One region of the Mesorhizobium sp. M0802 genome, then DNA from elsewhere that is predicted to be linked to it. Evidence: riboswitches for the same ligand, from Rfam matches in the RefSeq annotation. Region 1 holds a riboswitch; the other holds the start of a gene.

Region 1 (5,064 bases):
CGCGCCCGTCCGTGAGATACTGCGCCAGGGTCTCGGCCGGATCGACCGCCTCGCGCTTCTGGTCGAGCGTGGCGATTTCCAGATTGGTGCCGAGCCGCACCGAGCCGGCATCGGGCTTCATCTCGCCGGTGAGCATCTTCAACAGCGTCGTCTTGCCGGCGCCGTTCGGCCCGACAAGGCCGACGCGATCGCCGCGCTGGATGCGGGTCGAGAAGCCCTTGACCACGGTCAGGTCGCCAAAACTCTTCTCGATGTTCTTGGCCTCGATCACCAGCTTGCCGGATTCGGCGGCGTCGCTGGCCACCATGGTCGCCGAGCCCTCGGCGCCGCGATGGCCGCGAAAACGCTGGCGCATGGTCTGCAGTTCGCCCAGGCGGCGCATGTTGCGTTTGCGGCGAGCCGTCACGCCATAGCGCAGCCAATGCTCCTCGCGCACGATCTGGCGGCCGAGCTTGTGCTGTTCGCGCTCTTCCTCTTCCAGCACAAGGTCGCGCCATTCCTCGAAATGGCCAAAGCCCTTGTCGAGGCGGCGGGTCTGGCCACGGTCGAGCCAGACAGTGGCGCGCGAGACGCGTTCGAGGAAGCGACGGTCGTGCGAGATGACGATCAGCGCCGAAGACGTCCGGACAAGCTCTTCTTCCAGCCATTCGATGACCGACAAATCGAGATGGTTCGTCGGCTCATCAAGCAGCAGAATATCGGGTTCGGGCGCCATGACGCGGGCAAGTGCTGCGCGGCGCGCCTCGCCGCCGGAGAGATCGTTGGGGTTCTCCGTGCCGGCGAGGCCGAGATGCTCCATCAGATATGTGGCGCGGTAGGGATCGTCGGCAGGCCCAAGCCCGGCCTCGACATAGGCGCGCACATTGGCAAAGCCGTCCATGTCGGGCATTTGCGGGAGATAGCGCACCGTTGCCGAAGGCTGGCGGAAGACCTCGCCGTCTTGCGGCTCGATCAGACCAGCAGCAATCTTCAGGAGCGTCGACTTGCCGGAGCCGTTGCGGCCGACGAGCGCGATCTTGTCACCGGCGGACGCCGTCAGTTCGGCGCCATCGAGCAGCGGCGTGCCGCCAAAGGTCAGTCTTATGCCGTCGAGGTTGAGAAGGGGCGGGGCCATGTCAGCTTTCAGGCAAGGGGTAGGGGTGGGCGAGCAGCAGCGCGCGGCCATGGCCGAGCGCGATTTCGAGGCCGCCCCCGGTCGTGTTGGACTTGACCTCGTTCGAGATGGTCAGCGACGAGCCGAACACGACCTCGACATGGTCGAGCGGCCACTTCGCGCCGGACACGGTGAGGCCCGAAAGATCGGAAAAGCCGAGCACCGAAAACAGCGTTCCGTCGGCATAGTCGAAGCCGGCCTTGCCAGGCAGCAGAGGGGCGCCTTCCTGCGCTCCGCTGGTCAACAGCAATTTTGTGCCGGCCTCGGCCAGCCGCAGGCTGAGCGCCAGATGGAGGAAGGCGTGGTCGGCGCGCTTGCCGCCGAAAGCGCCGGCCAGCACCAGGCTGGTGGCGCCGCGTTCCAATGCCGCCGCGATCGCCAGTTCGCCATCGGTCTTGTCCTTTTCGGGAGGAAACACCTCCCGCGGCACGGCGGCGAGATCGGCAGGCAGGTCCGCCGGCACGGAATCGAAATCGCCGACCCACAGCTCCGGCATCACGCCGAGCAGGCGGGCATGATCGATGCCGGCGTCGGCGGCGATGACGCGCGTGCCCGCGACCTGGCGGTCGAGCCGCGGCGTGCGGACGAGATCGCCGCCAAGCAGGATGGTGAATGTGCTCATATCCGCTGGCCCTTACCAGCCCCGCCGACGAAACGGAAGGCCGAGCGGCACCGTCACTCTTTGTTGGAGCATGATCTTTTTCCGGAAACGGATTCCACTTTCCGGGATCACGCTCGGGCAAACTTCCACTTGCGTGGCACCTTGGCCGGGCCTATGTGTCGAAACGCTCTAACGGGGTGCCGGACGCGATCTTCGCGGACCGGCTGAGAGGCAGTCTCGCCAACCCGCTGAACCTGATCCGGTTTGTACCGGCGGAGGGATTAGACGCTTCGGACAGCCCGACGCCTCAATTCCTTTCAACACGAATGAAGGAGGCGCCGATGCGCATTTTTTTGTCCCGTCTTGTCCCAGCGCTTGGGCTTGCTGTTTCGCTACTGGCAAGCCCTGCGTGCGCGCAGGAAAAACTCACGATCTATACCTATGAGAGTTTCACTGCCGACTGGGGTCCAGGCCCCCAGGTGAAGAAGGAATTCGAGGCCGAGTGTGGCTGCAGCGTCGACTTCGTCTCGGTGGCCGACGGCGTCGCGCTGCTCAATCGCGTCAAGCTCGAAGGTGCGTCGACCAAAGCCGATATCGTGCTTGGCCTCGACACCAACCTCACCGCGGAAGCCAAGGCTTCCGGCCTGTTTGTCCCACATGGCGCGGTGGCTGAAAACAACGTGCCGGGCGGCTGGAGCGACGACACTTTCGTGCCCTACGATTATGGCTATTTCGCCGTCGTCTACGACACCGAGAAGCTGAAGAACCCACCGAAGAGCCTGAAGAAATTGGTCGAGGGCGATGCCGCCGACAAGATCGTCATCCAGGATCCGAGGACGTCGACGCCGGGCCTTGGCCTGCTGCTGTGGGTTAAGTCGGTCTATGGCGACAAGGCGCCGGAAGCCTGGGCGAAACTCAAGGGCAAAGTGCTGACGGTGACGCCGGGCTGGAGCGAGGCCTACGGCCTGTTCACCAAGGGCGAGGCGCCGATGGTGCTTTCCTATACGACGTCGCCGGCCTACCACATGGTGGCGGAGAACACCGGGCGCTACCAGGCGGCCTCGTTCGAGGAAGGCGAGTATCTGCAGATCGAGGTCGCCGGCATCACCACCACGGGCGCGAAGAATCCGCTGGCGGCGAAGTTCCTGGCCTTCATGACCGGGCCGAAATTCCAGGATGTCATTCCGGAGACCAACTGGATGTTCCCGGCCGGGAAAACCGACAAGCCGCTCAATCCGGCTTTTGATAGGCTGGTCAAGCCGGCGAAGACCTTGCTGTTCAGCCCGGAAGAGGTCGCGGCAAATCGCAAGGCCTGGGTGGATGAATGGCTGGCGGTGATGAGCAAGTAGATTTGGCTGTATAGTCAAAAGATGAGTGCTCTACGGCGCCCCCCTCTGTCCTGCCGGACATCTCCCCCACGAGGGGGGAGATTGGCCTTTACGTTGACTTTCGCCAATCTCCGAAGCTGCAGGAATGAGCGGAGCGCTAAAACCGCCAATCTCCCCCCTCGTGGGGGAGATGTCCGGCAGGACAGAGGGGGGCGCGAAGGAACGCGACGCCCGGTAAAGAGTGCAACGCTCTGACCCCCGCATCACGGCCGGCATTGTCGCGCTTGCGGCAATCGCGCTGCTGATCGGTGGCGCCTTCGCCGGCCTTATCCGCGAAGGCGCGCACGACCTTTCCGGCGCCGCGTCCGCCTTTGACCTCTATCTCCTGCGCGTTGTCCGCTTCACGCTCTGGCAGGCTGCGCTCTCGACTCTGCTTTCCGCCGTACCGGCGCTCTTCGTCGCCCGGGCGCTGTCGCGGCATCCGCGCTTCTTCGGACGCGGCTTCATCCTGCAGCTATTCACTGTGCCCCTTGCCTTGCCGGCAATTGTCGGAGCGCTGGGAATACTGGCGCTCTATGGCCGCGCCGGTTATTTCGCCGCGATCGGTGGCCAGAGCTGGCCCGACATCTATGGGCTGTCGGGCATCCTCGTCGCCCACGTCTTCTTCAACCTGCCGCTGGCCACCCGGCTGTTCCTCGAAGCGCTGGGAACGGTGCCGGCCGATCAATGGCGGCTGGCGAGCCAGCTCGGCATGGGGGCGAGGCCAGCCTTCCGGCTGATCGAGTGGCCGGTGCTGCGCGCCGCGCTGCCGGGCGTCGCCGGGCTTGTCTTCATGCTTTGCATCACCTCCTTCACCATCGTCCTGATCCTCGGCGGCGGGCCGGCGGCGACGACGCTGGAAGTCGCCATCTATCAGGCGCTGCGTTTCGACTTCGATCCGGCGCGAGCGGTGACGCTGACGGTGCTACAGATCGCGCTGACTTTCGCCGTCATGCTGGCGCTGACGCGGCTCGGCGCCAATGTGACCGGCGACGCCAATTTGCCTGTCGCGCCGCGCCGCTATCACTTGGCCGGCAAAGCAGAAACAGCGTTCAACGCCGTCCTGATCGTGCTCGCCTTGCTGTTCGTCGCCGGACCGATGGCGGCCACCGTTGCCTCCGGCCTCGGCGCCGATCTCGGCCGGCTGGCGGGCGAGAGTGCCGTGCGTCAGGCGACGCTGACCAGCGCCGGTCTCGCCTTCTCGGCGGCGCTACTTTCGGTGGCGCTGGCACTGTCGCTGATCATGGCGCGGCGGGCACTGTCGCTGCGCCGCCGGTCCAGTGCCCGTTCATTGCTCGAACATGCCACCGACACCGGCGCCGGCTTCGTCCTCGTCGTGCCGCCCATCGTCATCGGCGCCGGCTGGTTTCTCCTGCTGCGCACGGTCAGCGATGTCTTTGCCATCGCGCCGGTCATGGTCGTCACCGTCAATGCGGTGATGGCGATGCCCTTTGCCATCCGCGCGATGCGCCCGGCCTATGATGCGGCGAGCGAGCGCCATGAAAAGCTGTGCGCGCAGCTCGGCATTGCGGGCTGGAACCGGCTGCTTCTGGTCGACTGGCCATCGCTCCGGCGGCCGCTGGCCACCGGCTTTGCCTTCGCCATGGCACTGTCGCTCGGCGATCTCGGCGTCATCGCGCTGTTCGGCAGCGATTCGGTGCAGACCTTGCCCTATCTCCTGCTGGCGCGCATGGGCAGCTATCGCACGGCCGATGCTGCCGGGCTGGCTTTGCTGCTCGGGGCGGTCTGCCTTGCATTGGTGGTCGCGGCAGACTGGCTGGGACGGGGAGAGAGATCGTGACGTCCGCTGTGGAGAAAGGCACGACTGTCCGGCTGGACAAGGTCTCGTTCAGCTATGGCGAAACGTCATTCCTGTTCGATGTCGAATTCGATACATCGAAGATCACCGCCATCATGGGGGCAAGTGGTTCGGGCAAATCGAC
Region 2 (5,064 bases), on a different contig from region 1:
CAAAGCCTGCCGGCGTGTGAATTCGGTCATGAAAAACTCCTTTGAGCGGTCTGCGGAAACAAGCCCCGGTCAGTCCCGGGATTGAGCAGCGTGTCGAGGATGTCGGCTTCGAGCGCGGCGGCCTGGCGCGCGGCATCGCCGCCGGTGGTGCGCGGGCGCGGCAGCGGCACGGCAATCTCGCCGATGATGCGGGCCGGCCGCGCCGACATCAGATAGATTCGATCCGAGAGGTAGACGGCTTCGCGCACGTCATGGGTGATCAGCAGCGCGGTCCAGCGGTGGCGCTGCCACATGCCTTCCAGCCAGCGCTGCACACCCGCGCGGGTCAGTGCATCCAGCGCGCCAAAGGGCTCGTCGAGCAGCAGCATGTCGCGCTGCTGCACCACGGTGCGCAAAAGCGCCGCGCGCTGGCGCATGCCGCCGGAAAGTTCCGCCGGCCAGGCGCGCTCAAAGCCGGCAAGGCCGAACTCGGCAAACAGCGGCGCGACGTGCTCGCGTGCCGCCTTGCGGCCAAGACCCTGAACTTCCAGCCCCAGCGTCACATTGTCGATGACGCGCCGCCACGGCATCAGCGCGTCGCGCTGCGGCATGAAGGCGAAGGGGCTGCCCTGCAATGGCGCGCCGTCGAAGCGCATGTCGCCCTCACCTTTCAGCGCGCCGGTCAGCAACTGGAACAGCGTCGACTTGCCGGCGCCGGAAGGGCCGAGGATGGAGACGAACTCGCCGGCCGCGACATGAAGCGAAATGCCGGCGAGCACCTCAAGCGCGCCGAAGTTCTTCCTGATGTCCCGGAGTTCGAGCCGCGTCATTGACGGTTCTCTTCTGCAGCTTCAACCTTGCCGTCGCGGCTTTCGCTCCCTGCATTCTCCCAAGGCATGGCGAAACGCTGGACGAGCACGACAATGCCGAACAGGATCAGCGTGAGCGCGGCGCTGACGGCGACGGCAGCGAGCACCAGATCGGGCCGAAAGTTGTTCTTGGCATTGAGCATGTAGATGCCCAGCCCCTTCGCCGCCCCCGCATATTCGGCGAAGATCGCGCCGACCACGGCGTAGGTGACGGAGATGCGCAGCCCGGCGAAGAAATAGGGCAGCGCCGAAGGCAGGCGCGCCAGCCAGAAGATACGCCAGCGCCCTGCCCCCATGGCGGCGAGCATCTGCGAAATCTCCTTGCTGGTCGCAGCAAAACCTTCGACCAGCGCGACCATCATCGGGAAGAAGGTGACGAGCGCCACAAGCAGGATTTTTGGCATCAGCCCGAAGCCGAACCACAGCACGATGAGCGGCGCGATCGCGACCAGCGGCAAGGTCTGGCTGACGATCAGCAGCGGAAACAGCGCGCGGCGCAGCGGGGCCAAGAAATCGACCAGCGCCGAAAGCACGAAGGCAGCGACCAACGAGCAGGCGAAGCCGGCTGATGTGGCGCGGACGGTGGGCATGGTGTTGTCGGCGAGTGCGGCGCGATGCTCCCAGGCCTGCTGCAGCACGCGCGACGGCGGCGGCAGCATGATGGGGGCAGCGCCGCCATAGCGGGCGTAGAGTTCCCAGGCCGCGAGGAGCAAGGCGAAGGCGATGGCGGCAGGGATGGTCTTGGCGATGGCTGCGGCTAATCTCCCCCCTCGAGGGAGAGATGTCGCCGAAGGCGACAGAGGGGGTCGTCTCGCATAGGGCGCCCACGCCTTGCCGATGCAAAAAGGGCGTCGGCGCTCCACGCGGTGGGACCCGCTCTGGCCTGCCGGCCATCTCCCGCTCAAGGGGGGAGATTCGTGGGCATCGCGGTCTTCGCCAATCGCCAATGGCTCCCCTCCTCTTTGTGCTGAGGGGTCAGAGGCATCTCCTCCACGCAATGGGTCAGATAAACCAGCCACGGCAACATCCTCGAGGAACGACGCTTGAGCCGCGGCTCAGACCCCGCTCGGGCTGTTCGCCGAAATCGTGATGTCGAGGGTGACGTGGCCGGCGCCGGGGCCGAAGCGGCAGAAGGCCTCGTTGAGCGTGGCAAACACCGCACCGGCATCGCCGCGCAGTTTGGTGCAGAAGTTCTTTGAGCGTTCAAAGACGCCGGACTGTTTCAGGAAATCGATGCAGCCATAGATCTCGTCCATATGGTCGCCTGTGCCCATCACATAGAGCGAGAACTGCGCCGCCACCGGCTGGCCGGTCGACGGCGTGGCCTGGACAGCGCGGATCGCGGCGATCTTGCGCTCGTCCAGCGGAATGGCGGGGCCGCCGGTCTCGTCGGAGCGGCAGATCGGATCGTCGGGCTCGCCCGGACAGCCGCGCGAGACCGCTGCCGAAAGCACGCAGTGCTTGCCGCTTCTGGCCGCCGCGACGAACAGGTCGCGCATGGCGGGAAACAGCACCTCGGGCGGCCCGACCATAAGCGTCGAGATGTCGTCGGTTTCGATCCGCAGCCGGTCGCGCCACGGATCGAGCGCGCCGAGCGCGCCAAGGATGACGCCGACGAAATCGTCGGTCATGGGATAAAGGGAAATCTGTGCGCCTGAAAACATCGCCCGCCTCGCTCCGCTGGTATTATCCAGATCAGCTTTAGGGTCCGAAGGCTTGCCGCCCTCATCTCAGCCCCGACCATACGGAGCACCCCTGTGGATGAGCGGGTTAAAGCATTGTTCGCGACATTGGGGAAGCCGTTTGTTGAAGGCACTGCGGCAAAGTGTTTTGGGCCAGACGGGCCGGGCGCCCGGGCGTTCAGAGCGACTCGTCAGTTCGTTGCGTTATGAGATTTCCACGAATTTCTTATAACTGCGTTGAAATTCAAGCTGATAAACGTAATTACAAGAAAACGGCAGAGCCTCCGCGCAGCCCTTACGGTTTCTGCATTTCCTTATCCGCGACCCCATCCGAACTGTGCTGCTGCGTCGCTAGGGCTTGCCTGTGCTGGTCCCCTCGCCCCAGCGCTACGCCATCCACAAGCTGATCGTCGCCTCGCGACTCGGGCCGAGCGCTGGGGCCAAGCGGGAGAAGGATCTCCATCAAGCGCGCCTGCTGACCCAAGCGCTCGAAGCCACGCGTCGCCAGGACGACCTTGCCTTCGCCTTCATGGACGCGTGGGACAAGGGCGAAAACTGGCGCGAGACGATCCGGCGCGGCCTGAACCTGTTCGACGCCGACACGAGGGAAACAGTCAACACCATCCTGGGAAAATCCCTCCGCGAAATTGGTGCGAGTCCTGAAGGATTCACGATGCGTGATTAGCTGAAGCGACCGCTGCTATATTCATTGTCATCGTCCCAACTGTACGAAATTGGCTTGACGCTCGTTCGTACATAAAGTACGATATCTCTTTTCGCAGAGAGGAATGTCCTTGAGCACAGCGAACCATGTTGCCTTCGCCGATCTCTCTCGTCCTTTGCTGTCACCCCCGTCATTGCCGCCGCCCTTGTTGCCGCCGCCTTTATTGCCGCCCCCTTTGTTGCCCTTGTCATTCGATCAGTGCGAACGCCTCGCCGGGGCCTGGCGAATGGCCAGCCAGGACATCGCCGACGACATCCGCTTCATCCGCCAATATCTGAAAGTCGTTGCCGAGAAGGACGAGAGGCTGTCGACCGGCACCCTTGTTCACAGCCGCGCCTATGTCGAGGCCTGCGCCGGCTGGCTGCCACAGACCGTGACGCGCTATCTGCGCCACCTGCGCCAGATCACCGAATGCGAACTGGCCATGACAGCTGCCGGCATTCGCTTTGCGCTGTCGAGTTATGCCTGGGAGGCATGAGGGCGCCTGTCGCCAAACACAAGGAATTGCGCTGCCCGTCGCAGGCGCAATTCGTCAGGTTGAGAGGCTCGGGCGCGCCTGAACGGCGGGCGCCAAGGATGGCCCGGCCAGCGAATTCCGGCCTTGCTTTATTTCGACTGGCCTTGTTTCAACTTGGCCTTATTTCGATTTGGCTTTGCCGGACTTTGCGGCGGCAGGCTTCGCTGCCTTTGACTTGGCGGCTGCCTTGGCGGGCTTGGCGTCAGCTTTCTTCGCCGCCTTTTTTGGCTTGGCGACCGCGCCATCGACTTCAGCCGTGGCCTGCTCCCAGTGTTCCTGATGCGCGCCTTCAGGCCGGCCGGCCTTTTCCCAAATCTCGTGCGCGCGCTGGCGAATGCGGTCCTGTTTGTCGTCCGTCACTTAAGCCTCCGTGGTTGGGTCCGGTCGGTTGGTCCAGATTCCACGAAAACATTAGCCGAAAATTCGGCCGGCGTCTTGAGTGACGAGACATCTCAGCGCGGGTCGGAAATCACCGCAACGCCGAGCAGCGCCGCTTTCTTGACGATCAGCCCCGCTAGGTCGGCATCCGAACGATCGGTGCCGGTGCGCTCCCGCAGGAGCGCGATGGCTTCCTTCATCGATAACAGCGCCGTGTTGCGCTCGGCCAGCAACTTGTCGCAACACGCCGCAACATTGGCGGAGTTCGGGGTCTCGACATGCGGCAACATGGCAATTCTCCTTTCATCATGTTCGTCATTCGGCCCTGCCGCCCTTTTGGGAAGAACGACAGGGCCGTATCACCGATGAATGGTTAGGTTGTCGAGCGTTACTCGACCACCTCGACAATCCTGCGCGTGCTGGGGTCGACCAACACGGTATGGTTGTCGACGACGGCGTATCTGTACTGAACGTCGGGAACCTCCTGCAGCTCGACAGTGTCAGGCAAGGCAGTGCCGACATTCAATTCGACGCCGAGCAGATTGACCGAGGCAAGCGGATGTTTCTTTACGTACTGGTGCACGACCGTGCGCTGTTCCGGGGTGATGATCACCTGCTGCTGTGCCGGCTGCGTGACGATGACCTCGTCGGCGGCGGCAATGCCGATACCAGCGATCATGGCGAGCCCGGCGACGGCGGGAATAAGGATGGTTTTCATCTTCGTCTCCTGTCGTTGTTGGCGAGCTCCGCCGTGTTCCCGCATGAGGCGAAAACAGCGCAGATCGAGGTGGCGGGCTCCTGGAGGCAAACGCAGCCGGTACGGTCTTGTTCCGCAAGCGGAGACTAAATTGATCGGCTTCTCGGTCATGCCAGCAGAACCCGCACCCGCAAGATTCGCATTGAAGCACAATCCCT

Evidence for each region. Region 1 has a riboswitch for thiamine pyrophosphate ahead of thiB (thiamine ABC transporter substrate binding subunit). Riboswitches for the same ligand answer to the same signal wherever they lie in the genome.
Region 2: linked by a shared signal. The riboswitch ahead of NKI10_RS20185 (YkoF family thiamine/hydroxymethylpyrimidine-binding protein) and the one ahead of thiB (thiamine ABC transporter substrate binding subunit) in region 1 are both predicted to bind thiamine pyrophosphate.

The regions. Positions count from the first base shown of each region.
Region 1 is NZ_JAMYOY010000004.1:199,765-204,828, forward strand. It holds gene NKI10_RS09055 (ABC-F family ATP-binding cassette domain-containing protein) at 1-1,114, opposite strand, end outside; gene NKI10_RS09060 (thiamine diphosphokinase) at 1,116-1,775, opposite strand; TPP riboswitch at 1,938-2,052, shown strand; gene thiB (thiamine ABC transporter substrate binding subunit) at 2,096-3,103, shown strand; gene thiP (thiamine/thiamine pyrophosphate ABC transporter permease) at 3,324-4,922, shown strand; gene thiQ (thiamine ABC transporter ATP-binding protein) at 4,919-5,064, shown strand, end outside.
Region 2 is NZ_JAMYOY010000014.1:146,202-151,265, reverse strand. It holds gene NKI10_RS20200 (ABC transporter substrate-binding protein) at 1-30, opposite strand, end outside; gene NKI10_RS20195 (ABC transporter ATP-binding protein) at 27-809, opposite strand; gene NKI10_RS20190 (ABC transporter permease) at 806-1,648, opposite strand; gene NKI10_RS20185 (YkoF family thiamine/hydroxymethylpyrimidine-binding protein) at 1,904-2,512, opposite strand; TPP riboswitch at 2,503-2,615, opposite strand; gene NKI10_RS20180 (GSU2403 family nucleotidyltransferase fold protein) at 2,895-3,215, shown strand; gene NKI10_RS20175 (hypothetical protein) at 3,481-3,732, shown strand; gene NKI10_RS20170 (DUF2934 domain-containing protein) at 3,892-4,131, opposite strand; gene NKI10_RS20165 (hypothetical protein) at 4,224-4,439, opposite strand; gene NKI10_RS20160 (DUF1236 domain-containing protein) at 4,538-4,867, opposite strand.